3 regions of the Allobosea sp. PAMC 26642 genome follow, and region 1 is predicted to be linked to each of the others. Evidence: predicted binding sites of a transcription regulator. Region 1 holds the regulator's gene; each other region holds the start of a gene.
What was found. The regulator LexA, encoded in region 1, represses DNA repair genes until DNA is damaged. The targets are predictions, from matches to a motif close to TGTTCNNNNTGTGTTCNG.
Positions count from the first base shown of each region.

Region 2: ssb (single-stranded DNA-binding protein) is a predicted target of LexA. The motif match lies at 3,530-3,547, and genes of this name have one in related genera.
Region 3: AXW83_RS20935 (ImuA family protein) is a predicted target of LexA. The motif match lies at 6,335-6,352, and genes of this name have one in related genera.

Region 1 covers NZ_CP014301.1:1,527,047-1,534,816, forward strand. The annotation lists gene gltX (glutamate--tRNA ligase) at 1-987, opposite strand, end outside; gene AXW83_RS07155 (ComEC/Rec2 family competence protein) at 1,141-3,405, shown strand; gene lexA (transcriptional repressor LexA) at 3,399-4,103, opposite strand; gene AXW83_RS07165 (molybdopterin molybdotransferase MoeA) at 4,233-5,444, opposite strand; gene moaC (cyclic pyranopterin monophosphate synthase MoaC) at 5,441-5,926, opposite strand; gene trpC (indole-3-glycerol phosphate synthase TrpC) at 5,923-6,735, opposite strand; gene trpD (anthranilate phosphoribosyltransferase) at 6,743-7,756, opposite strand.
Region 2 covers NZ_CP014301.1:635,238-643,007, reverse strand. The annotation lists gene AXW83_RS03090 (M20 family metallopeptidase) at 1-391, opposite strand, end outside; gene AXW83_RS03085 (VOC family protein) at 603-1,073, shown strand; gene AXW83_RS03080 (ABC transporter substrate-binding protein) at 1,132-2,718, opposite strand; gene ssb (single-stranded DNA-binding protein) at 2,905-3,444, opposite strand; gene AXW83_RS03070 (MFS transporter) at 3,790-5,019, opposite strand; gene uvrA (excinuclease ABC subunit UvrA) at 5,395-7,770, shown strand, end outside.
Region 3 covers NZ_CP014301.1:4,361,472-4,369,241, forward strand. The annotation lists gene AXW83_RS20920 (AI-2E family transporter) at 1-672, shown strand, start outside; gene AXW83_RS20925 (error-prone DNA polymerase) at 666-4,025, opposite strand; gene AXW83_RS20930 (Y-family DNA polymerase) at 4,022-5,461, opposite strand; gene AXW83_RS20935 (ImuA family protein) at 5,475-6,320, opposite strand; gene AXW83_RS20940 (HlyD family type I secretion periplasmic adaptor subunit) at 6,767-7,770, opposite strand, start outside.

The sequences.
Region 1 (7,770 bases):
GATTACCTTCAATGCCTCGAGCAGGTCGCGAGCTTCCGACTGGCGCATATAAAGGCCGTTGAGGCTCTCGAGCTTGGCATAATCGAAGCGCGCGGCAGAGCGCCCGATCGAGGAGAGGTTGAACAGCGAGATCATCTCCTCGGTAGAAAAGATCTCCTGGTCGCCATGGCTCCAGCCCAGCCGCAGCAGGTAATTGCGCACGGCCGCCGGCAGGTAGCCCATCGAACGATAGGCGTCGACGCCGAGCGCGCCATGGCGCTTGGAGAGCTTTGCGCCGTCGGCGCCATGGATCAGCGGGATATGCGACATGCTCGGCACGCTCCAGCCCATCGCCTGGTAGATCTGCGTCTGCCGCGCGGCATTGGTCAGGTGGTCGTCGCCACGGATGACATGGGTCACCCCCATGTCGTGGTCGTCGACCACGACGGCGAGCATATAGGTCGGGTTGCCGTCAGAGCGCAGCAGCACGAGATCGTCGAGATTCTCGTTCTGCCAGACGACCCGACCCTGGACCTCGTCCTCGACCACGGTCTCCCCAGTCTGCGGTGCGCGCAGTCGGATCACCGGCTTGACGCCGGCCGGCGCGGTCGCCGGATCGCGATCGCGCCAGCGCCCGTCATAGCGCATCGGCTTGCCGGCGGCCTTGGCCTGCTCTCGCATCTCGTCGAGCTCGGCCGGCGTCGCATAGCAATGATAGGCATTGCCGGCTGCGAGCATCTGCTGTGCCACCTCGCGATGCCGCTCGGCGCGGGAAAATTGGTAGACCGTATCCCCGTCCCAATCGAGACCGAGCCAGTTCAGCCCATCGAGGATCGCCGCGATCGCGGGCTCCGTCGAACGCTCGCGGTCGGTATCCTCGATGCGTAGCAGCATCTTGCCGCCATGACGGCGAGCATAGAGCCAGTTGAACAGCGCCGTCCGCCCGCCGCCGATATGCAGGAAACCGGTGGGCGAGGGGGCAAAGCGCGTGACGACGGCATCGGTCATAGAAGGCAGGCTCCAACCGGACGGCAGAGGAAAAGTCCGGAGCAAAGAACATAAAAGAGCCGACGACATGACATCCGGCGCGGCCCCTGTAACATGGCTCTGCCGCCCGCGTTAAGCGCAACCTCGCGTCCGGCTGGAGCAGGGGACCGGCCGATGTCGTCGCTGCCGCCACAGCACCGGACGCAGCGCGGCTCGCAGGCCGGCGTCCTCCCGGCGCGGCTGCCTGCTTTGACTCTCGGCGGCGCCACGACGGCGATGGTTCTGTCGGACTGGAACAAGCGCGCGCAGCGCGGCATCGCCGCCGAGATCGAGCGCAGGCGGCTGTTCCTCTGGCTCCCCGTCATGATGGGCGTCGGCATCCTTCTCTACTTCATCGCCGACCGGGAGCCGGCTCTCTGGGCTCCGGGCACGGGCCTTGTGCTTGCAGGCGGGATTGCGCTCGCTTTACGCAACCGGCCTATTGTATTCGCCGCCTGCGTAGCCGTTGCCGCCATCCTGGCAGGATTTCTTGCGGCCGCCTGGCGCACTGCCGATATCGCCGCGCCAATCCTGGATCGGCCGCGCATCGGGCAGGTCACCGGCTTCGTCGAATCGATCGAGGCGCGCGATGCCGGCGCCCGGCTCGTGATTCTGGTTACCGGCATCGCCGGGCTCGACCCTGCGCTGCAGCCGCGCCGCGTCCGGGTCAATGTGAAGTCCGGCGCGATCGCGCCCGGCGACCATATCGCTGCGACGGCACGTCTCCTGCCGCCGCCCGGTCCGGCGCGGCCAGGAGGCTATGATTTCGGCCGTGACGCCTTCTTTCGCGGGATTGGCGCCGTCGGCAATATCCCGGGCAAGATCTCGCTTACGCCGGCACCGCACCCGCCGCCGCAGGGCCTTGCCACGGCTGTCCTGATCGACAAGGCCCGAAACGCCCTGACGCAACGCATCGCAAGCGTGGGCGAGGGACAGGCGGGCGCCATGGCCGCGGCCCTCGTCACCGGCAAGCGCGGACTGATCACCGAGACGACCAACGCCGATCTGCGTGCCGCCGGCATCTACCACATCGTCTCGATCTCCGGGCTGCACATGGTGCTTGCTGCTGGCACGATCTTCTGGCTCGTGCGCGCCTCGCTGGCCCTGTCGCAGACGCTGGCCTTGCATCTTCCGGTCAAGAAACTCGCCGCCCTCGTCGCCATGGCCGGCGCGACCGCCTACTGCGTGTTCTCGGGAGCGGAGGTGGCGACCGTGCGCTCGCTGATCATGACGCTCGTCATGCTCGGCGCGATCCTCGTCGATCGCCCCGCGCTCAGTATGCGCAACCTGGCGATCGCCGCCGTGATCGTATTGCTGCGCGAGCCCGAGGCCCTGCTCGGACCCAGCTTCCAGATGTCCTTCGGCGCGGTCGCCGCCCTGATCGCCTTCGCCGAACGCTGGGAAGCACGCGGACGAGCCGAGCCTCCGATCCGACTCCCATGGCCGCTCCAGCCGCTCTGGATCGCCAGTTCCGGCATCATCATCACGACCTTGCTCGCGACGGCGGCAACCGCGCCCCTCAGTGCCTATCACTTCCAGACCTTCAACCCCTTCGGGCTGCTCGGCAACGCGCTCGCCTTGCCCTTCGTCTCGCTGATCGTGATGCCGGCTGCTGTTTTCGGCGTGCTGGCCTATCCGTTCGGGCTCGACTGGCCGGCCTGGCGGCTGATGGGCATCGCCTCCGACTGGGTCCTGAGGCTCGCGCACTGGGTCGCGACGATCGACCACTCGACGCTGGTGATGCCGGCCTTCGGGCAAGCGGCTCTGATTGGCTTCGCCGTGGCACTGCTTTGGGCCACGCTCTGGACAACGAAACTGCGGCTTCTGGCCGTCATACCCTTGTTCATCGGCGTAGCGGCCGCGGCCAAACCAGACAGGCCCGACATCCTGATCGAACGCGACGGCTCCGGCGTCTTGGTGCGCGGCACCGAGGGCCGGCTCGTGCTGGCCGGCAAGCCCAGCGCCTTCGTCCTGCAGCAATGGCTCACTGCCGATGGCGACGGCCGCCTACCGCAGGACGAAAGCCTGCGACAGGGCGCGGACTGCGACGGCCTCGGTTGCGTCGTCACGACCGCCGCCGGCCGCAAGATCGCCTATGCCCGCGACCGGCTGGCGATCGTCGAGGATTGCCGCCGGGCCGATCTTGTGATCACGCCCATCCCCTGGTCGGCGCCATGCCAGGCCAGGCTGATCGACCGGCTTGCGCTCGGCCGCAATGGCGCGACCGCTCTCGTCAGCTCAGGCGACGGCTGGCGCACCCTGACCGCGGAGCGCAACGACAGCCAGCGTCCCTGGAATCGAAGACCACCGCCAGCAGCAGCCCCTGCACTTACAGACTCGCCTCCGCTACGTCCGGCAACGGACATGGCCGACGCAGCGGACCTCGATCCGCATCAGTAGCGCCGCATCAGGTTGACGAGCCGGCCCTGGATCTTGACCCGGTCGGGACCCAGCACGCGCGTCTCATAGGCGGGATTGGCCGCCTCCAGCGCGATCGAGGACCCGCGCTTGCGCAGCCGCTTCAGCGTCGCTTCCTCGTCGTCGATCAGGGCGACGATGATGTCGCCCGTATTCGCGGTGTCCTGCCTGCGGATGACGACCGTGTCGCCGTCCAGAATTCCGGCCTCGACCATCGAATCGCCGCGCACTTCCAGAGCGTAATGCTCGCCGGCGCCCAGCATGTCGGCCGGCATCGCGACATTGTGGCTGCGGCTCTGGATCGCCGAGATCGGCGTGCCGGCGGCGATCCTGCCCATGACGGGAATCGTAATCGTGCCGCGTGCGTCGTCATCTGCCTGCGCCGTCACCGGCCGGCCCTTGCCGAGCCCGCCCTGAACGATCGAGGGGCTGAAACGGCCGCGTGGGGCCGGTGCCCCACCCACACCGTCGGGCAGCTTGATCACCTCCAAAGCTCGCGCCCGGTTCGGAAGCCGTCTGATGAAGCCCCGTTCCTCCAGCGCTATGATCAGGCGGTGGATACCGGATTTAGACTTGAGATCGAGCGCGTCCTTCATCTCGTCGAAGGAGGGAGGCACGCCGCTTTCGCGCAGGCGTTCCTGGATGAAGCGAAGCAGTTCGAACTGTTTGCGTGTCAGCATGGTCCCCGCCGGCGCCCAACGGCGCAGAATCGAAACAAATCACGAACACCATACAGGTTCGCGTTGTGTTCCGCAAGCAACGGACGGCGAATTGCTGGCATGTCTTACCGATCCGCTCTCCGGCAATCCTCAGCGCAGACGGATAAAGCGGCAGCGCTCGCCCTTATTTGCCGGCTCAGCAAAGACAGGCCTGATCGCCAGCGCGTCGGCGCGGGCGAGAATGCCCAGCATGGATGAATCCTGCTTAGCAAACGGCGTGACCTGCCAGCCGTCGATAGTCAGCGCCAGTTCGGCGCGAAGATAGTCCTCACGCTCATCGTTAGCCGGCATATCAATTTCGAGAATCCCCGGCTCGCTGCGGTCTCTGGCTGGATCAGGTATCCCAAGCAGCGCCTCGATCAGCGGGGTGACGAAAAGATGCCCGCAGACGATCGAGGACACCGGGTTGCCGGGCAGGCCGACGGCCACCATCTGGCCGAGCCGGCCCATCATCATCGGCTTGCCGGGCCGCATCGCGATCTTCCAGAAGCCGAGCGCCATGCCCTGGCGCTTCAGCGCCTCCTGCACGAGATCATGCGCGCCGACGGAGGCTCCGCCCAGCGTGATCACCACATCGGCGCCGGCAGTCTTCGCCTTGCCGATCTTCGCAGCGAGATCGTCATGGTCGTCGCGCGCGATGCCGAGATCGAGCGCCTGGCCACCGGCCTGCTCGACGATCGCCGCGAGCGAAAAACTGTTCGAAGCGACGATCTGGTCGGGCCCAACGGGCTCGCCCGGCAAGACGAGCTCGTCCCCGGTCGCCAGGATAGCCACAAGCGGACGGCGCCGCACCGACAACGACGGATGCCCCATTGCAGCCGCCAGCCCCAGCGAGGCGCTGTCGAGCCGGCGTCCGGCCTTGAGCAGAACCTCGCCTTCGCTGAAATCCAGCCCCGCCGGCCGCACGAAGCGGCCCTTCGCGGCAGCCTCCAGCACCCGGATGACCGGGCCGCCGACACCCCCGGCATTCTCCTGGATCAGGATCGTATCCGCACCATCGGGCATCGGCGCGCCCGTGAAAATCCGTACGGCCTGGCCTGCAGCGAGGCTCCCCGCAAATGCCCGCCCGGCCGCCGATTCGCCGATGACCCGCAACTCTTTTGCCGACGACAGATCGTCGGCACGCACTGCGTATCCGTCCATCGCCGAATTGGCAAAGGGCGGCTGTGTCCGCAGCGCCGCGACATCGCCTGCCAGAACGCGGCCGGCGCATTGGGCAAGCGGCAGCGTTTCCGCCACCGTCGTTCCCGGTACGCTGTCGAGCAGCGCCTTCAGCGCGACCGGGACCGGGGTCAGGCTCACGCCGTCGTCTCCGCTTCGTAGATCCCCGATGCCCCGCCTGATTTGTGCAGCACCCGGATGTCCTCGATCCGCATCCCGCGATCGACCGCCTTGACCATGTCGTAGACCGTCAGGCAGGCGACGCTCACAGCCGTCAGCGCCTCCATCTCGACCCCGGTCTGGCCCCGCATCTTGACCTCGGCCTTCACGCGGACGCCGGGAAGCGCCTCGTCGATCGCGAGATCCACCGCGATCTTGCTGATCAGCAGCGGGTGGCAGAGCGGGATCAGCTCATGCGTCCGCTTGGCCGCCATGATGCCCGCGAGCCGCGCCGTGCCGAGCACGTCGCCCTTCTTCGCGTCGCCGGCCCGCACGATCGCCAGCGTCTCCGGCTGCATCACGACGCAGCCCTCGGCCACCGCGATGCGCGTGGTCTCGGCCTTGTCGCCGACATCGACCATATGCGCCTGTCCCTGGGCGTCGAGATGGCTGAGCCGGCTCACGCCGCGGCCTCCGTGCCGGGTGCGCCCAGAAGAACGCGCGTTGCCGCCGCGACATCGGCCTGGCGCATCAGGCTTTCACCCACCAGGATCGTCTCGACGCCGCAGCGCTTCAGTCGGGTCACATCCGTCGGCTCGAAGATACCGCTTTCGCCGACGATGATCCGGTCGGCCGGCACGCGTGGCGCCAGCCGTTCTGTCACCGCGAGATCGACGGCAAAGCTGCGTAGATCGCGGTTGTTGATGCCGAGCAGGCGGCAGCCGAGCGGCAGCGCGCGCTCCAGCTCGGCTTCGTCATGGACCTCGACCAGCACGTCCATGCCCAGCGCCGCCGCCGTCTCGGCCAGCGCCCGCGCGGTGGCATCGTCGACACCTGCCATGATGATCAGGATGCAGTCTGCTTCCCAGGCCCGCGCCTCGAAGACCTGATAGGGATCGTAGAGAAAATCCTTGCGCAGCACCGGCAGGCCCGAGGCCTCGCGCGCCTGCATCAGGAATTCCGGCCGCCCCTGGAAGGAGGGTGCGTCGGTCAGCACGGAGAGGCAGGCCGCCCCGCCCTTGGCATAGGCTTTCGCCAGCGCTGGCGGATCAAAATCGGAGCGAATCAAGCCCTTGGACGGGCTCGCCTTCTTGATCTCGGCGATCAAGGCCGGCTTGCCTCGCGCGTGTTTGGCGGTCAGCGCGTCCGTGAAGCCGCGCGGCGGCGAGGCGTCGCGGGCAAGCCGTTCGATCTGCGCCTGCGGGACCGCAAACTTCGCAGCCGCGATCTCCTGGCGCTTATAGGCCTCAATCTTCGCGAGGATGTCGGTCATCGCCGCCTCACGCGTTCGAGCTTGCGACGAGGGCCGAGAGCGTCGCCTTCGCCTTGCCGGAATCGATCGCGCTCTCGGCCTGCCTCAGCCCGTCGCGCAGATCGCCCGCCCGCCCGGCGACGACGAGCGCCGCAGCCGCATTGAACGCGGCGATGTCGCGGAACGGCGTTTTCTGCCCATCGAGCACGGCGCGCAGCGCTGCCGCATTCTGCTCCGGCTCGCCGCCCCGCAGATCCTCGGGCTTCGCCCGCATCAACCCGACATCGTCGGGGCTGATCGAAAAGCTCTCGATCTTGCCGCTGTCGAGCGAAACGACGCGCGTCGGCCCGGTCGTGGTGATCTCGTCGAGCCCATCGGAGCCGTGCACGGCCCAGATCCGCGTCGAGCCGAGCGAGGCCAGCACCTTGACCATCGGCTCCAGCCAGGTCTCGGAGAAGGCGCCGACGAGCTGCGTCTTCACACCGGCCGGGTTGGAGAGTGGGCCGAGCAGGTTGAAGATCGTGCGCGTGCCGAGTTCGGTGCGCACCGGCGCGACATGGCGCATCGAGGCATGGTGCGTCGGCGCGAACATGAAGCCGACGCCGGCCTCGGCGATACAGTGCTCGGTCGCGGCCGGCGCGAGTCCAACCTTGACCCCGAGCGCCGTCAGCACGTCGGCCGCACCCGAGCGCGAGGAGGCGGCCCGGTTGCCGTGCTTGGCCACCGGCACGCCGCACGCGGCCGTGATGATCGCCGCCAGCGTCGAGACATTATAGGAGCCCGAGGCATCCCCGCCGGTCCCGACGATGTCGATGGCCTCGGCTGGGGCCGACACCCTCAGCATCTTGCCGCGCATGGCGCTGACCGCGCCGGTGATCTCCTCGACGGTTTCGCCGCGCACGCGCAGCGCCATCAGGAAGGCTGCCGCCTGGGCGTTGGTGACCTCGCCCGACAGCATGGCATCGAAAGCGCCGCGGGCCTCGTCGCGCGACAGCGTGGCGCCGGTCGCGACCTTGGCGATGAAGGGTTTGAAATCGTCCATGGGAACTCTGTCGA
Region 2 (7,770 bases), 890 kb from region 1:
TCGGCCGCCTCGCCTGGCCCGCCAGCGCCACGTCCTTGAAGGCCTGCAGCGCGAGCCAGGCGCCGCCCTTCATGTCGTAGACGCCGGGGCCGTAGAGCCTGTCGCCCTCGACGCGCACCGCCAGGTCGCGGGCGCTGGTGCCGACCGGGTGGACCGTATCGAGATGCGACATCACCGCGATGCCCGGCTCGCCAGTGTCGAGCCCCGCCCGCAGCACGAGACTGTCGCCGAGGCCGTCGCGGCCGGGAATGCGCTCGACCGCGATCGGCAGGCCTTCAACCTCCGCAGCGACGAGGTCCATCATGCCGTTGACGCCGGGCAGATGATGGGTCGGGCTCTCCAGAGCGAGCCAGACGGACAAGGCGGAGAGGGTTTGATCGATGCTGCTCATGATGGCGCAAGCTTCGCGAGGAAGCGTGGCCGGAGCAAGGACGACGCGGGTGCGGCTGCGATGCCCGTACTGCATGGCGCCGACGGCCGCCGGACCCGGCACGCTTGACAGGCGATCCAATCCCGCAATAGTTAACTTATTAGTTAACTATTGCCCGGTTTATGATCTCGATCCCAACCCGGCTTTCAGCGCGAGGAGGCATGCGATGCGAGTGCAGAAGATCACGCTGTTCCTGTGGTTCGACGATCAGGCCGAGGAGGCGATCGCCTTCTACCTGTCGGTGTTCAGGAATGCCAAGGCAGGTGCCGTCCTGCGCTGCGGCGATGCCGGACCGGGCCCAAAGGGCAGCGTCCTGACCGCTTCGTTCGAGCTCGAAGGCCTGCAGTTCACCGCGCTGAACGGCGGGCCGCATCACACATTCACCGAAGCGATCTCGCTTGTCGTGCACTGCGACTCGCAGGACGAGGTCGATTATTTCTGGGACAGACTCGGCGAAGGCGGCCGCTACGACCAGTGCTCCTGGCTCAAGGACAAGTTCGGCCTGTCCTGGCAGATCGTTCCCGACCGGCTGCTGACGCTTCTCTCCGATTCCGATCCCGACAAGGCTGGCCGGGTCATGCAGGCGATGATGCAGATGACCAAGATCGACATCGCCACGCTCGAGCAGGCGGCGGCCGGGTGAACGACCGCTCTCACGCGTCGCCGCAGCCCGGCCGCCGTTCCGAAGCTTTTGCGCGAACTCAGGCCCGCCTGACGTTCCAGAAGGTCGGGAAACTCGGAAGGACGCCCTCCAGCGTGCGCAGGAAGGCGGTCGGCTGGAAATACTGACCGAGCGGGGCGTAGGGCACGTCCTCGAAGACCTGCCGCTGGATGTCGGCGGCGACCTTCTGTTGAGCGGCAAGATCGGGCGCCTCCATCCAGGCGTCGCGCAGGGCTTCGATCCTGGGCGCCACCGGCCAGCCCGGCCATGCCGCAGCGCCGTTGCCCCGCAGCGAGAGATGGCCGATGGGGTCGAACATGTCGAGGCCGTTCCAGCCGGTGAAGAAGCAGTTCCAGCCGCCCTGCTCCGGCGGCTCCTTCTTGGCGCGGCGCGCGACGACCGTACCCCAATCCATGGTCTGATAATCGACATTCATGCCGATGCGCTTGAGCATCTCGCCGGCGACCTCGCATTCGGCCTTGAGATTGGCGAGGTCTGTCACACCGAGCAGGACGACCTTCTCGCCCTTGTAGCCGGCCGCGGCCAGCGCCTGCTTGACTTTGCCGATATCGCGCGGGCTGTTGAGGACCTCCATCCCCGCATCGCTCGCCATCGGGGTCCCCGGCGGGAACACGCCGACACCCGTCCGCCACAGCGACTGGTCCGGCCCGCCGACAGCGGCCATGAACTCGGCCTGATCGATCGCCAGCAGCACCGCGCGCCTGATCGCCGGGTTGTCGAAGGGCGGATGCAGATGGTTCATCCGCATGATCGCGACCGCGCCGGTGGTTTCCTTGACCACGACCTCGATCTTCGGATTCTTTGCCAGCAGCGGCAGGATGTCGGGCAGCGGCTGCTCGACCCAATCGACCTCGCCGTTCTGGAGCGCCGCCGCGGCGGTCGCGGGATCGGGCATCGTATGCCATTCGACGCGATCGAAATTCACGATCTTCGGACCTGCCGTCCGGCCGGGCCTGCCATCGGCGCGCGGCACATAGTCAGCGAACTTCTCGTAGACGACACGGCTGCCGGACAGCCGCTCCGAGGCGACGAAGCGGAACGGCCCGCTGCCCACGACCTCCGTCACCTGCGTGAAGGCATCGGTCACGGCCAGCCGCTCGGGCATGATCACCGGCATGAAGGCGGTCATCTTGGCGAGAGCGTCGGGCAGCAGCGGAAACGGCTTCTTCAGGCGGAAGCGCAGCGTCCTGTCGTCGACGGCGGCGAGTTCGTCCGTCACGGCCATCAGCGTTTGGCCGAAGGAATCGCGCTTGCCCCAGCGCTGAATGCTGGCGACACAATCCCTCGCCAGGACGGGCGAACCGTCGTGGAACTTCAGACCTTCGCGCAGCCTGATGGTCCAGACCTTGCCGTCGGCATCCGCCGTCGCACCTTCGGCCATCTGCGGCTGGGCCTTGTAGCTCTCATCCTGCCCAAACAGCGTATCGTAGACCATGAAGGCGTGGTTGCGCGTCACGGTCGCCGTCGTCCAGATCGGATCGATGACGGCGAGATCGGCCTGCGGCACGAATTTGAGCAGGCGATTGTCCGCTGCCTGTACGATCGAGGGCGCAGGAAGGCTCAGCGCCGCCGCACCGAGCTGAAGAAATCGACGCCGCGTGGTCATGATCGCCTCCCTGCATAAGCCCGTCGCCGGAGCTGCCGGCCGGGCGACGGATCGCAAGGTGCATGCCAAGTGTCGCCGACGATGCAGGCAGAACAACGAAAAGCCGTGTCTTACGGAGCGATCCCCCGTTCGACACGGCTTTGAATCACGCCGATAGCGCGCTTTCGCTCGACCGGCCTTGCGAGCCTAGAACGGGATGTCGTCGTCGAGATGGGTCGACGAGGAGCGACCGCCACCGCCGCCGCCTGCCATCGCCGGCTGGCGCGGGGCGCTACCGCCACCGCCCATCGGACCCGAGCGGCCGAAGGAGCCGCCGCCGGAGCGATCCTCCATCGCCCCGCCGCCTTCGCCATACTCGTCGGAACCGCCCTGCCCGCGGCTGTCGAGCAGCGTCAGCTCGCCGCGATAGCGCTGCAGCACGATCTCGGTGGTGTATTTCTCGACGCCGGACTGGTCCTGCCATTTGCGGGTCTGGAGCTGGCCCTCGATATAAACCTTCGAGCCCTTCTTCAGATATTGCTCGGCGACCTTGGCCAGGTTCTCATTGAAGATCACCACCTGATGCCATTCGGTCTTCTCCTTGCGCTCGCCCGACTGCTTGTCGCGCCAGTTCTCGGAGGTCGCGATGCGCAGCGAGACGACCGGCTCGCCGGAATTCAGCCGCCGGACTTCGGGATCCTTGCCCAGATTGCCGACGATGATGACCTTATTGACGCTACCAGCCATGAGAGGCTCCATTTCCTGCGCACATCTGAAGACCGGCTTGTCACCGGAGCCGGACCCTACCGATCCGTGCCGTCACTATCAACGATGTTCCCGTTTTGTTCAAGCATAGAATCAGCGGTTGTCCCCTGAAATCTGATTCGCCGCTGGGGCGAATGTGGATGTAGGAGCCGCTTGGCGCTCACCCCGCAACACCGCAACCCCGTCATCCTGGCCGGAGCGCAGCGGAGTGCCGGGATCCATCATAGAGCATGGCCTTGCCCTACGATGGATCCCGGATCTGCGCGGCTGCGCCGCTTGTCCGGGATGACGCAGTGCTTTGGCGATTAGCGCCAAAGTCGAGACAAGTTAATGCCCGGCCACTTTCGGCCCGTCCGATTGCAGCTTCGGCAGGAACCAGGCGAGCAGGCCGATGGCGGGCAGGAAGGAGCAGACGCGATAGACCGCGTCGATGCCGATGCGGTCGGCGAGTTCGCCCAGCATGGCGGCGGCGACACCGCCCAGCCCGAAGGACAGCCCGTAGAACAGGCCGCCGATGAGGCCGATACGGCCCGGCATCAGCTCCATCGCGTAGATCAGGATGGCGGCGAAGGCGCTCGACATGATCAGGTTGATGACGATCGTCAGCACGCCCGTCCAGAACAGGTCGGCGTAAGGCAGCATCAGCGTGAAGGGCAGTGCGCCGAGGATCGAAAACCAGATGATCTTGTTGCGGCCGATCCTGTCGCCGAGGATGCCGCCGCCGAGCGCGCCCGCCGCCGACGAGGCCAGGAACAGGAACAGCATGATCTGCGAGGTCTGCACCGAGACGCCGAACTTGCCGATCAGGTAAAAGGTGTAGAACGAGCTGAAGCTCTGCGAATAGGCGTTCTTCGAGAACAGCAGGATGACGAGGATGGCGACCGTCAGGGCGATGCCCGTGACCGGTCGCACCGCGCCGAGCGGGCCCGAGCCCGAAGTCTTGGCGACGGGCGCGGCGGCCTGCGCCCGCTGCAGGCTGGTGTAGCGCCCTATCGTCCAGACCATCAGCATCATGGCGACAAGGGCCGCCGCGGAAAACCAGGCCAGGCTGGACTGGCCGCGCGGCACGATGATGAAAGCGGCCAGCAGCGGTCCGAGCGCGCCGCCGGTCTGCCCGCCGACCTGGAAGATGCCCTGCGCCAGCCCGTGCTGGCCACCCGAGGCATGGCGCGCCATGCGAGTCGCCTCGGGGTGGAAGATCGACGAGCCGAGGCCGACGCAAGCCGCCGAAGCGAGCAGCAGCCCGTAGCTGCCGGCATAGGCCAGCCCGATCAGGCCCACCAGCGTGAAGCCCATGCCGACGACCATCGAATAGGGCATCGGGTTGCGGTCGGTGTAGTGGCCGACAGCCGGCTGGAACAGCGAGGCGGTGATCTGGAAGGTCAGGGTGATCAGGCCGATCTGGCCGAAATCCAGCCCATAGGCCGTCTTGATGATCGGATAGATCGCCGGGATCAGCGATTGCAGCATGTCGTTCAGGAGATGCGTCGTACCGAGCGCGACCAGAACGGGGATCGCCGCGCGCTGGGACAGGCCGACCGGGCTGTTGATGTTCATCGGGCGAACTTCATGTTGCGGCCGGGCCGGCTTCGGGCTCGGCCGGCTCGTCACGGCGAATGCGATGCGCCGGCTCGAAATGCACCCAAAAACGGCAGCATGCCAGCCGCGATGGCGCATGGGGGCATGTTTTTTCGCCGGGGCCGGGCGAAGCTCCTGACAGGAGCTGTCAGCACGGGCGCATCGGCGCGCGGGGCTGCATGCTAGACATGCCGGGCCGCGCAGGCGTGCCACTGGCATGGCCCGGCATTTGCCCTATCTGTAGCGCTCACCAAAAAACCGGACGCCCTCATGGCCCGCAAGTCTTCTTCCGTCGGCAAGCCGTCCCCTGTCGGCAAGGACTCGCTCGCCGACCAGACCGCCTCGCTGGAGGCGATGTTCGACGAGAGCCGCAAGACGGATTCGCGGGTCATCTCGGTGCGCGGCGCGCGCGAGCATAATCTCAAGAATATCGATCTCGCGATTCCGCGCGACAAGCTCGTCGTGTTCACCGGGTTGTCGGGCTCGGGCAAATCGTCGCTGGCGTTCGACACGATCTATGCCGAGGGGCAGCGGCGCTATGTCGAGTCGCTCTCGGCCTATGCCCGCCAGTTCCTGGAGATGATGTCGAAGCCCGATGTCGACCAGATCGACGGGCTCTCCCCGGCGATCTCGATCGAGCAGAAGACGACGTCGAAGAACCCGCGCTCGACGGTCGGCACCGTCACCGAGATCCACGACTATATGCGCCTGCTCTGGGCGCGCACCGGCATCCCCTATTCGCCCGCGACCGGCCTGCCGATCGAGAGCCAGACCGTGTCGCAGATGGTCGACCGGCTGACCGAACTACCGGAGAAGACGCGCGGCTATCTGCTGGCGCCCGTCGTGCGCGGCCGCAAGGGCGAGTTCCGCAAGGAGATGGCCGAGTGGCTGAAGCGCGGCTTCCAGCGCGTCAAGGTCAATGGCGAGTTCTTCGAGATCTCCGACGCGCCGACGCTCGACAAGAAGTTCAAGCACGACATCGACGTGGTGGTGGACCGGATCGTGATCCGGCCGGACCTCGGCGCGCGGCTGGCGGATTCGCTGGAGCAGGCGCTGGAACTCGCCGACGGCATCGCCGTGTTCGAATATGCCGACGAGAAGCTTGAGAACGGCGAGGCCCGCCGCATCACCTTCTCGGCCAAGTTCGCCTGCCCGGTCTCGGGCTTCACCATCGCCGAGATCGAGCCCCGGCTGTTCTCCTTCAACAACCCGTTCGGCGCCTGCCCGGCCTGCGACGGTCTCGGCCACGAGATGCGGATCGACCCCGACATGATCGTGCCGGATTCCGCCCTGACGCTGAAGAACGGGGCGATCGCGCCCTGGGCCAAGTCGACCTCGCCCTATTACGGCCAGACGCTGGAGGCGCTCTCCAAGCATTTCGGCTTCTCGATGACGAAGCCCTGGAGCGAGCTTCCCGAGAGCGCCAGGAACGCGATCCTGTTCGGCACGGGCAACGAGTCCGTCCGCATGGCCTATAATGACGGCCTGCGCGCCTATGAGGTGAAGAAGCCCTTCGAGGGCGTGATCACCAATATGGAGCGGCGCTGGAAGGAGACCGAGAGCGACTGGGCCCGCGAGGAGATCGGCCGCTTCATGTCGGAGACGCCGTGCAAGGCCTGCAACGGCTTTCGCCTGAAGCCCGAGGCGCTGGCCGTGAAGATCGACATGCGCCATATCGGCGAGGTCTCGCAGCTTTCGGTCAAGGATGCGCTGGCCTGGGTCTCCGCTTTGCCCTCGCGGCTGACGCAGAAGCAGAACGAGATCGCCCCGCGCATCCTCAAGGAGATCCGCGACCGGCTGACCTTCCTGCTCGATGTCGGCCTCGAATACCTGACGCTTGCGCGCGCCTCGGGCACGCTGTCGGGCGGCGAGAGCCAGCGCATCCGGCTCGCCTCGCAGATCGGCTCCGGCCTCACCGGCGTGCTCTATGTGCTGGACGAGCCCTCGATCGGCCTGCACCAGCGCGACAATGAGCGGCTGCTCGGCACGCTCCGGCGGCTGCGCGATCTCGGCAACACCGTGATCGTCGTCGAGCATGACGAGGATGCGATCCTGACCGCCGACTATGTCGTTGATGTCGGCCCCGGCGCCGGCATCCATGGCGGCCGCATCGTCGCCAAGGGCACGCCGCAGCAGATTCTGGACAATCCCGACTCGCTGACCGGCAAATACCTCACCGGCGAGATGTCGGTCGCGGTGCCGGTCCGGCGGCGCAAGGCGCAGAAGGGGCGCAGCCTCAAGATCGTCGGCGCGCGCGGCAACAACCTCAAGGACGTCTCGGTCGAGATCCCGCTCGGGCTCTTCACCTGCATCACCGGCGTCTCGGGCGGCGGCAAGTCGACGCTCATCATCGACACGCTCTACAAGGCGGTGGCGCGCAAGCTCAACGGCGCGATCGACCATCCGGCGCCGCATGACCGGATCGAGGGCATCGAGCATCTCGACAAGGTCATCGACATCGATCAGTCGCCGATCGGCCGCACGCCGCGCTCCAACCCCGCGACCTATACCGGCGCCTTCACGCCGATCCGCGAATGGTTCGCCGGCCTGCCCGAGGCGAAGGCGCGCGGCTACCAGCCCGGCCGCTTCTCCTTCAACGTCAAGGGCGGGCGCTGCGAGGCCTGCCAGGGCGACGGCGTCATCAAGATCGAGATGCACTTTTTGCCGGACGTCTACGTCACCTGCGACGTCTGCAAGGGCAAGCGCTACGACCGCGAAACCCTCGAGGTC
Region 3 (7,770 bases), 2.7 Mb from region 1:
TATGACGAGGTCGCGCTGGAGGGCCTGCGACTGGCGGCGGCGGACGTGTCTCGTGGTGTTCTCGATCTGGGGCGCCAGTCGCAGATCCTGGATACGGTTCGCGAAGTGTTGGACGATCTTTCCGATCACGATGATCTGAAACCCAGCTCCGGCGAAGTGACCACGGATGCGGAAGCGGGAGCAGCGGTGGACGAGACAAACGAGGCGGATGGGACCGCCGATTTGCCTATCCTGGCGGGAGATCAGATCGACGAAGCTTTCCGCGGCGAAGGACGAATTGTCGTGATCGCCGCGCAGTCCAGCCTCGACGAAGCGGCGGCGTTGATGTTGGTCCAGATCCTGGGAAAGCATGGCCTGTCGGCGCGCGCGCTACCCCCCGACACCTTGTCGACCACGAAGTTGTCGGCGCTTGTTCAGTCCGAGCCTGCTTTGGTCTGTCTCTGTTATTTGAACAGGGAAAGCGTGGCCCACATGCGTTATGCGACCAAGCGCTTGCGTCGACGACTGCCCTCCATCACCGTTATTCTGGCTTCGTTCTCGGCACAGCCGAGCGCCGGCGGCCTCGGTGAAGCAACCCTTGCCGATCACATCGAGACGACGCTGCGAGGCGCCAGCAAAGCTTGCATAGATCGCGCGTCCGTCGGCCCACAAGCTCTGGTCAGTGCTCAATGAAAATCCCGCGACTTCGGCATGATCTGGACATTGCGCGGGTGGCGTTGGCGTGGGATTGGCGGATTTTGAATTTCGTCGGCCCGGGTCATCGCAATCTCGGCGCGGTGCGTGTCGGATAGGCTCAGGAGATCGGCGGTTCGGTCGAGGACGCGCTGCGCCATCAGATGTGTCACGCCTTCGGGGCTTTTCTGAACCCTGCCTTCGACGAGCAGCAGGCGTGCGCCCATGACTTCGCGCCGGTAGCGCTCGAACAGGCGTGCCCAGAGCACGACATTGGTGACGCCGGTCTCGTCCTCCAGCGTGACGAAGATCGCCTTGCCGTTGCCGGGGCGCTGGCGCACCAGCACGATGCCTGCGGTTCGCACGAAAGCGGCATCCGCCTTCGCCTCGGTTTCCTGGCTGCTGAGAATGCCTTCCCGTCTGAAGCGCGGCCGTAGCAGGCCCATGGGATGGCCTTTCAGGGACAAGCGCGCCGTCTGGTAGTCGGCGACGACATGCTCGGCCAGCGCCATGGCCGGCAGCCTCATGTCCGGCTCCTCTCCGAGTTCACGCGCCTGCGCCACGGCAAAGAGCGGCAGGGCTTCATCATCCGGCAGGCGCCGCACGGCCCAGAGCGCCTCACGCCGATCCATGCCGATCGAGCGGAACGCATCGGCATCGGCCAGCAGGCGCATGGCGCGTGCCGGAAGACCGGCACGCCGGGCAAGGCCTTCGACATCGGCATAGCCGGCCTGGCGCGCATTGGAGAGGCGGGTGGCCCATTCCTCGGTGAAACCCTCGATCTGGCGAAAGCCGAGGCGAAGGGCGAGCGCTCCTTGCACGTCGCGCTCCAGCGCATTGTCCCAATCGCTGGCATTTACGTCGATTGCGCGCGCCTCCACGCCGCCATTCTCACCCGCCTCCCGCACGATCTGCGCCGGCGCGTAAAATCCCATCGGCTGCGAGTTCAGCAGCGCGCAGGCGAAGGCCGCCGGATGGTGCTTCTTCAGCCAGGACGAGATGTAGACCAGCTTGGCGAAGGAGGCGGCGTGGCTCTCGGGAAAGCCGTAGCTGCCGAACCCCTTGATCTGGTCGAAACAACGCTGGGCGAAGGCGCGTTCATAGCCGCGCGTGACCATGCGCTCGACCATCAGGTGCTCGTAATTGCCGATGGTGCCGTCATTGCGAAAGGTCGCCATCGCCTTGCGCAGGCCGTTGGCCTCGATGTCGGTGAATTTCGCCGCGACCATGGCGAGCTTCATCGCCTGCTCCTGGAAAAGCGGCACGCCCTTGGTCTTGTTCAGGACTTCGAATAGTTCGTTGGCAGGACCCTGATCGGGCAATGGCGCAGGATAGCTGACCTCCTCCAACCCGGCCCGGCGCCGCAGATAAGGATGCACCATGTCGCCCTGGATCGGCCCCGGCCTGACAATGGCGACCTGGATGACGAGATCGTAGAAGATGCGCGGCCTTAGCCTGGGCAGCATGTTCATCTGCGCCCGGCTCTCGACCTGGAAGACGCCGAGCGACTTGCCCTCGCAGAGCATGTCGTAGGTCGGCCCGTCATCGGCCCCGATATCGGCCAGCCCAAGATCCTTGCCCTCATGCTCGCGCAGCAGGTCGAAGGCCTTTCGGATGCAGGTCAGCATGCCCAGCGCCAGCACGTCGACCTTCATCAGTTGGAGCGCGTCGATGTCGTCCTTGTCCCATTCGATGAAGGTACGGTCGGCCATCGCGGCATTGCCGATCGGGACCATCTCGTCGAGCCGGTTACGCGCCAGCACGAACCCGCCGACATGCTGCGAAAGGTGGCGGGGGAAGCCGAGCAGGCGGATGGCGAAATCGACGGCGCGGCGGATCGTCGGATTTGCCGGATCGAGCCCGGCCTGACGGATATGAGCATCACCGATCCCGGTGCCCCAACTGCCCCATTGCGTCGAGGCGATCCGCGCTGTGACATCCTCGGTCAGCCCCAGCGCCTTGCCGATGTCGCGGATGGCGCTGCGCGGCCGGTAGCGGATCACGGTTGCGGCGATGCCGGCCCGATGGCGCTTATATTTTTCGTAGATCCACTGGATCACCTCCTCGCGCCGCTCATGCTCGAAATCGACGTCGATATCGGGCGGCTCGCGGCGCTCCTCGGAGAGGAAGCGCTCGAACAGCAGATTTCCCTCGGCGGGGTCGACCGCCGTGATGCCGAGCACATAGCAGACGGCGGAGTTGGCCGCCGAGCCGCGCCCTTGGCAAAGAATGCCACGGCTGTCGGCGAATTCGACGATCTGACGAATGGTCAGGAAATAGCGCGCATAGTTGAGCTTGGCGATCAGCGCGAGTTCCTTGTCGAGCAGACTCCGCACCTCGTCTGGCACACCCAGCGGATAGCGGATTTCGCCGCGACGCCTGACCAGTTCCTCGAGCCAGCTTTGAGCTTCCCAGCCGGGCGGCACCGGCTCGTCGGGGTATTCGTAGGTCAGTTCGCCAAGATCAAAATCGATCCGGCCGAGCAGATGGCCGGTTTCCTCGATCGCCTCTGGCGCATCGTGAAAAAGCCTGGCCATTTCCTGTGACGTCTTGAGATGGCGCTCGGCATTGGCCTCGAGAAGGCGGCCGGCCCGATCGATGGTCGTGCCCTCGCGGATGCAGGTCAGCAGATCCTGAAGGTCGCGCTGTTCGGGCGCATCATAGAGAACGTCGTTGGTCGCCAGCAGCGGCGTGCGGGTCGCGGCCGCGATCGCCTTCAGGCGCGCAAGGCGGCGGCGATCGTCGCCGCGTCGATGCATGGCGGCCCCGAGCCAGATAGCGCCGGGAGCGGCCTCGTCGAGCCGGGCAAGAAGCGCCGGCAGGTCGTCGAGGCTGCGCGCCGGCATCAGAACGAGCAGGAGATCACGCGCGTCGGTAAGCAGATCGTCGAGGATGAGACGGCATTCGCCCTTCTTCACCCCTGGCTTGAGGTTGCCATGGCTGAGCAGGCTGCAAAGCCGGCCCCAGCCCGTCCGATTGGCCGGATAGACGACGATGTCGGGCGTGCCGTCGGCAAAGACCAACCGGGTGCCGGTGACGAGTTTGAAGGCTTGCGCCATCGCCTTGAGATGTTCGGGCGTGAAGGGCAGATCGGCGAAGGCCGGGTTCTCCAGCCAGAGATATTCGCCGGGGCTGCCGCCCTCGCGGATCTTTTCGGGTGCGGGCAGGCCATGCTCGCGCAACTCCTTCAGGGCGCTCCAGGCCCTGACCACACCCGCCATCGTGTTGCGGTCGGCGATGCCCAGTCCAGCATGGCCGAGCAGCAGCGCCGTCAGGACCAGGTTCGGCCCCGGCGAGGCGGCGCGCAGGAAGGAAAAATTGGTCGCGGCTGCCAGTTCGGCATAGCTCGTCATGCGAACAGCCCATGCAGGAACCAGCGCGGTGGTCCTTCATCCCGCTCATAGAGTCCCGCCCGGAACAGCCAGAACCGGCGGCCCAGCGCATCCTCGACACGGTAATAATCGCGCGTCGGCTCTGCAGGGCCATCGCGCCACCATTCCGGCGCGATCCGCTCGGGACCTTCGGCGCGGGCGATCTCGTGCAAAACGCGCCTCCAACGAAAGCGCAGCGGCGGGCCATCGGGCACCTGCGCCAGGGTTTCGATCGGCTGCGGTGGCTCGAACAGCTGGAGCGGGCGCGAGGGTGGTCCGCTCGGCTCCGGCGCAGGCCAGGCGATCCTGGCAGCAAGCGGCGCAGCGACCGGGACAGCCTTTGCCTCGCGGCGTGGATCGTGGCTGTCCTGCGCAACGAAGTGCAGCACACGGTCGCGGCCGAACCGGGCAACCAGCCGGTCGACCAGATCGGCGACCGCGTCGTCCTCCACGGCATGGCCATCGAGGCTCGGCTGATGGGTGTTCAAGGGTTCGCAGATCGGGACGCCGAGGCGGATGGCGTCGAAGCCGAAACCGGGGTCGAGCGGGTCCGACAACGTCTCGATGCGCTCGCGATAGATCCGCAACAAGGCTTTTGCGTCCCGCGACGGCCGGCCCGTCTCGACCTTGAGCCGCCGAACTGCGCCATCGCTGCGGAAAAAGCTGAACTCGAAGGCCCGCCCGCCTTCGCCGCGCTGTTCAAGTACGCGGCCGGCATCCGTGATCAGCCGCACCACGACCTCCTCCAGCCCCGCCATATCCAGCAGCGGCTCGGTGAAATGCCGCTCGACCATGCAGGCCGGCGGCGGTCGCAGCGGCGTGATGCGCGCATCCTCCCGGCCCAGCGTCCGCCGGAGCCGGACCGCCAGATCCTCGCCGAAGCGGGCCGACAGCGCGCTCGACGGACGATCGGCCAGATCGCCCACGGTTTTCAGCCCGGCGCGGGACAAGGCGATGACAGTCTCTGCGCTGATCTCCAGCGCAGCGGCCGGCAGTGGACGGATCACGGTCTCATCCTCGACTACGGGAACGATGCCGCCCGCTCCGAATCGCGAGAGCGCGTGGGCAGCCTCGGGCGTGCTCATGATGGCGGCTCGATGAGCGAGGCCACCCCGGCGCAGATACCCGGCGATCAACGCCAACAGAGGCGCCTCACCACCGAAGAGATGGGCGCATCCGGTGATGTCGAGCACTAGGCCGTGAGGCGGATCGAGCGCGACCAGCGGCGTGAAACGGTCGCAGAAAGCTGCAAGCCGATCGATCAGGCGCTGATCGGCGTGGCGGTCCGCATCGACCGCGACGAGATCGGGAATTCGGGCGCGCGCATCGGCCAGCGTCAATCCGCGCGCAAGACCCAGCCGAACGGCGTTCGCGTCGCAATCGACGAGGCGCAATGCGTTGTTTTGAGTCTCGACCACGACTCGCGGTGCCTCACCCGGCCTGACGGAGCCCATTGCTCCGCATTGCCTCTTCAGCCGGTCGGTCGGCAGGAAAGGAAACCACAAAGCCAGATAACGGCGGGACATGGGCAGGTCTCTTCGGGCTTGCGGCTCTTTCGGGAAAGGCGGGTTGCTCCTGGAAGGATTGTCGGTCACGGCACCACTCCACACGCCACTCACGCTCACTGACGCCGCCGCGATGGCGCAGCAGCCTGATTTTGAAAGCCGGATCGCCCGGTGCATTGGCCTCCAGGGCCCGCGATGGCAGGGCCGCAACTTGCCAGCGGGTGTTGGCGGCGCTGGCCTGCCGTCCGGATGAAGCCCTCAGCAGCACCGTCGTAACGCCGGAGGCCTCAGCCGCCAGCGCCAGCCGGCGGCTGGCTGTCAGATCGAGCAGACGCGGCTCGCCCCAAAGCTCGATCAGCACCGCCCCCAGCGCCGAACAACGCGCAGCCTCGGCTCCGGCTCGCAGCACGCCCGCCGCATCTCGCGCGCGCACCAGCAGGATGCGGGAGGGATCGAGACCGAGTCCGATAAGCCCGGGCGGATGCAGGCGCCCCGTCTCGGCATCGAGAAAATCCTGCCTGACCCACAGGATCGGGCGGTTCTGAGCGGCCCTGATCCCCAGCCCCACGGAAAACCCGGTCGCGGCGGCAAGGTCGGGCGTACCTCCCGCATAAACCTCATGCAGAGCAGCGCGCGCGATGCCGCCGCCGAGCGGCATGTCGAGAACCGAGGCGCCAAACGTCACCTGCGCCCCAACGGCACGCCCGGAGCGCAGCGCAGCCTCGGCAAGGCTGCATCGCAGATCGGCCAGGAGCTTGTTGTTCGAGGGCATGTGGACAAGACCAATGTTCGCTATTTGTTCTTATTTAAACTCATCGATCCGTAAAGGCGAGTCCGCCCTTCCACCGGCCAAGGCAATGATGATCCGCAGGCGATGTTCCAGCGTAGGCGCGTAGCGACCTCAAGAGCCCTTGGGCGCTCGTTAAGAGAACAGCTGATCTGAGCGGCGTGCGTATCACGACTTGCGTCACACGTACGCGAGCCATGGCGCCGCAGCCGGCATGGGTCTCACGATAGCAGGACGCCCCCTCGGACATGCTGACGTCAAAACGACGATCGGTACAGCCATTTCGACGCAGATCCACTGCAATGGCACCTAAGTCAGATGAGCAACACAACGTCGTGGCATCTTATGAACCGAATGGCGAAGCTACCTGGTAGACGCCGGATAACACTCAACCTGAACGCCAAATGCTCCAGCAAATTGCCGTTCTTGGGTCATCTTTCCCGAAACGCCTTGGCGATCTGGTCCTTGAGCGGCTTGATGACGAATTCGAGCGGGGTGCGGTCCTCGGTTCTGACGAAGATCTCGGCCTGCATGCCGGCCGCGATGCGGTTCGGCGCGAGACGGGCGCGTTCTTCCGCCGGGACCGAGACGCGGATGGTGTAGAAGGTCGCCGCCGTCTGCGGGTCGCGGCTGGTGTCGGCCGAGATGCGCGTGACGGTGCCCGCCAGCTCGGGCGTTGTGCGCTGGTTGAAGGCGTGGATGCGGATCTGGGCGTGTTGGCCGAGCCCGATCTGATCGATGTCGGGAGGATTGATCCGCGCCTCGATCTGGAAGTCGTCCTCGGCGGGCACGATCAGCATGGCGGGTTCGGCCGGCGTGATCACGCCGCCGACCGTGTGAACGGCGAGCTGATGCACGAAGCCGGCGCTAGGGGCGCGGATTTCGATGCGCTTGAGCTGGTCTTCGGCCGCGACCTTGCGCTCGATCAGCTCGGCCGTCTTGCCCTGGACTTCGCGAAGTTCCTTCGCCACCTCTTCGCGCAGCGCATCGTCGATCTGGATGATCTGGAGCTCGGTCTCCGCGATCTTTCCCTGCGCCTGAGCCAGGGCCGCGATCAATTGGCCCTTATGTCCGTCCAGACTCGCCGCTTCGCGTTCGAGCGCGCTCTTGCGAGTCAGGGCGACGAGGTTGCGGGCGTAGAGGTCGCGCACGCCGAGCAGTTCCTCCTCGATCAGCACGGCCTGGCGGTCGCGTGCCGCCTGCTGTGCCGTGAGGCCGGCGATCTCGTCCCTGAGCTGGCCGATGCGCTTGGCGAGCTGGGCCTTCTGGCCGTCCCGCGCGGCACGCCGCGCCGAAAACAGCGCCTGCTCGGATGAGACGAGTTCGGCGATGTCCGGCTCGGCGAGACGACGCGCCAGCGCGGGCGCGATGATGATCTCGTCCCTGCGATCGCGTTCGGCCTGGAGGCGCGGTCGCCTGGCCGCGAACTCATCGA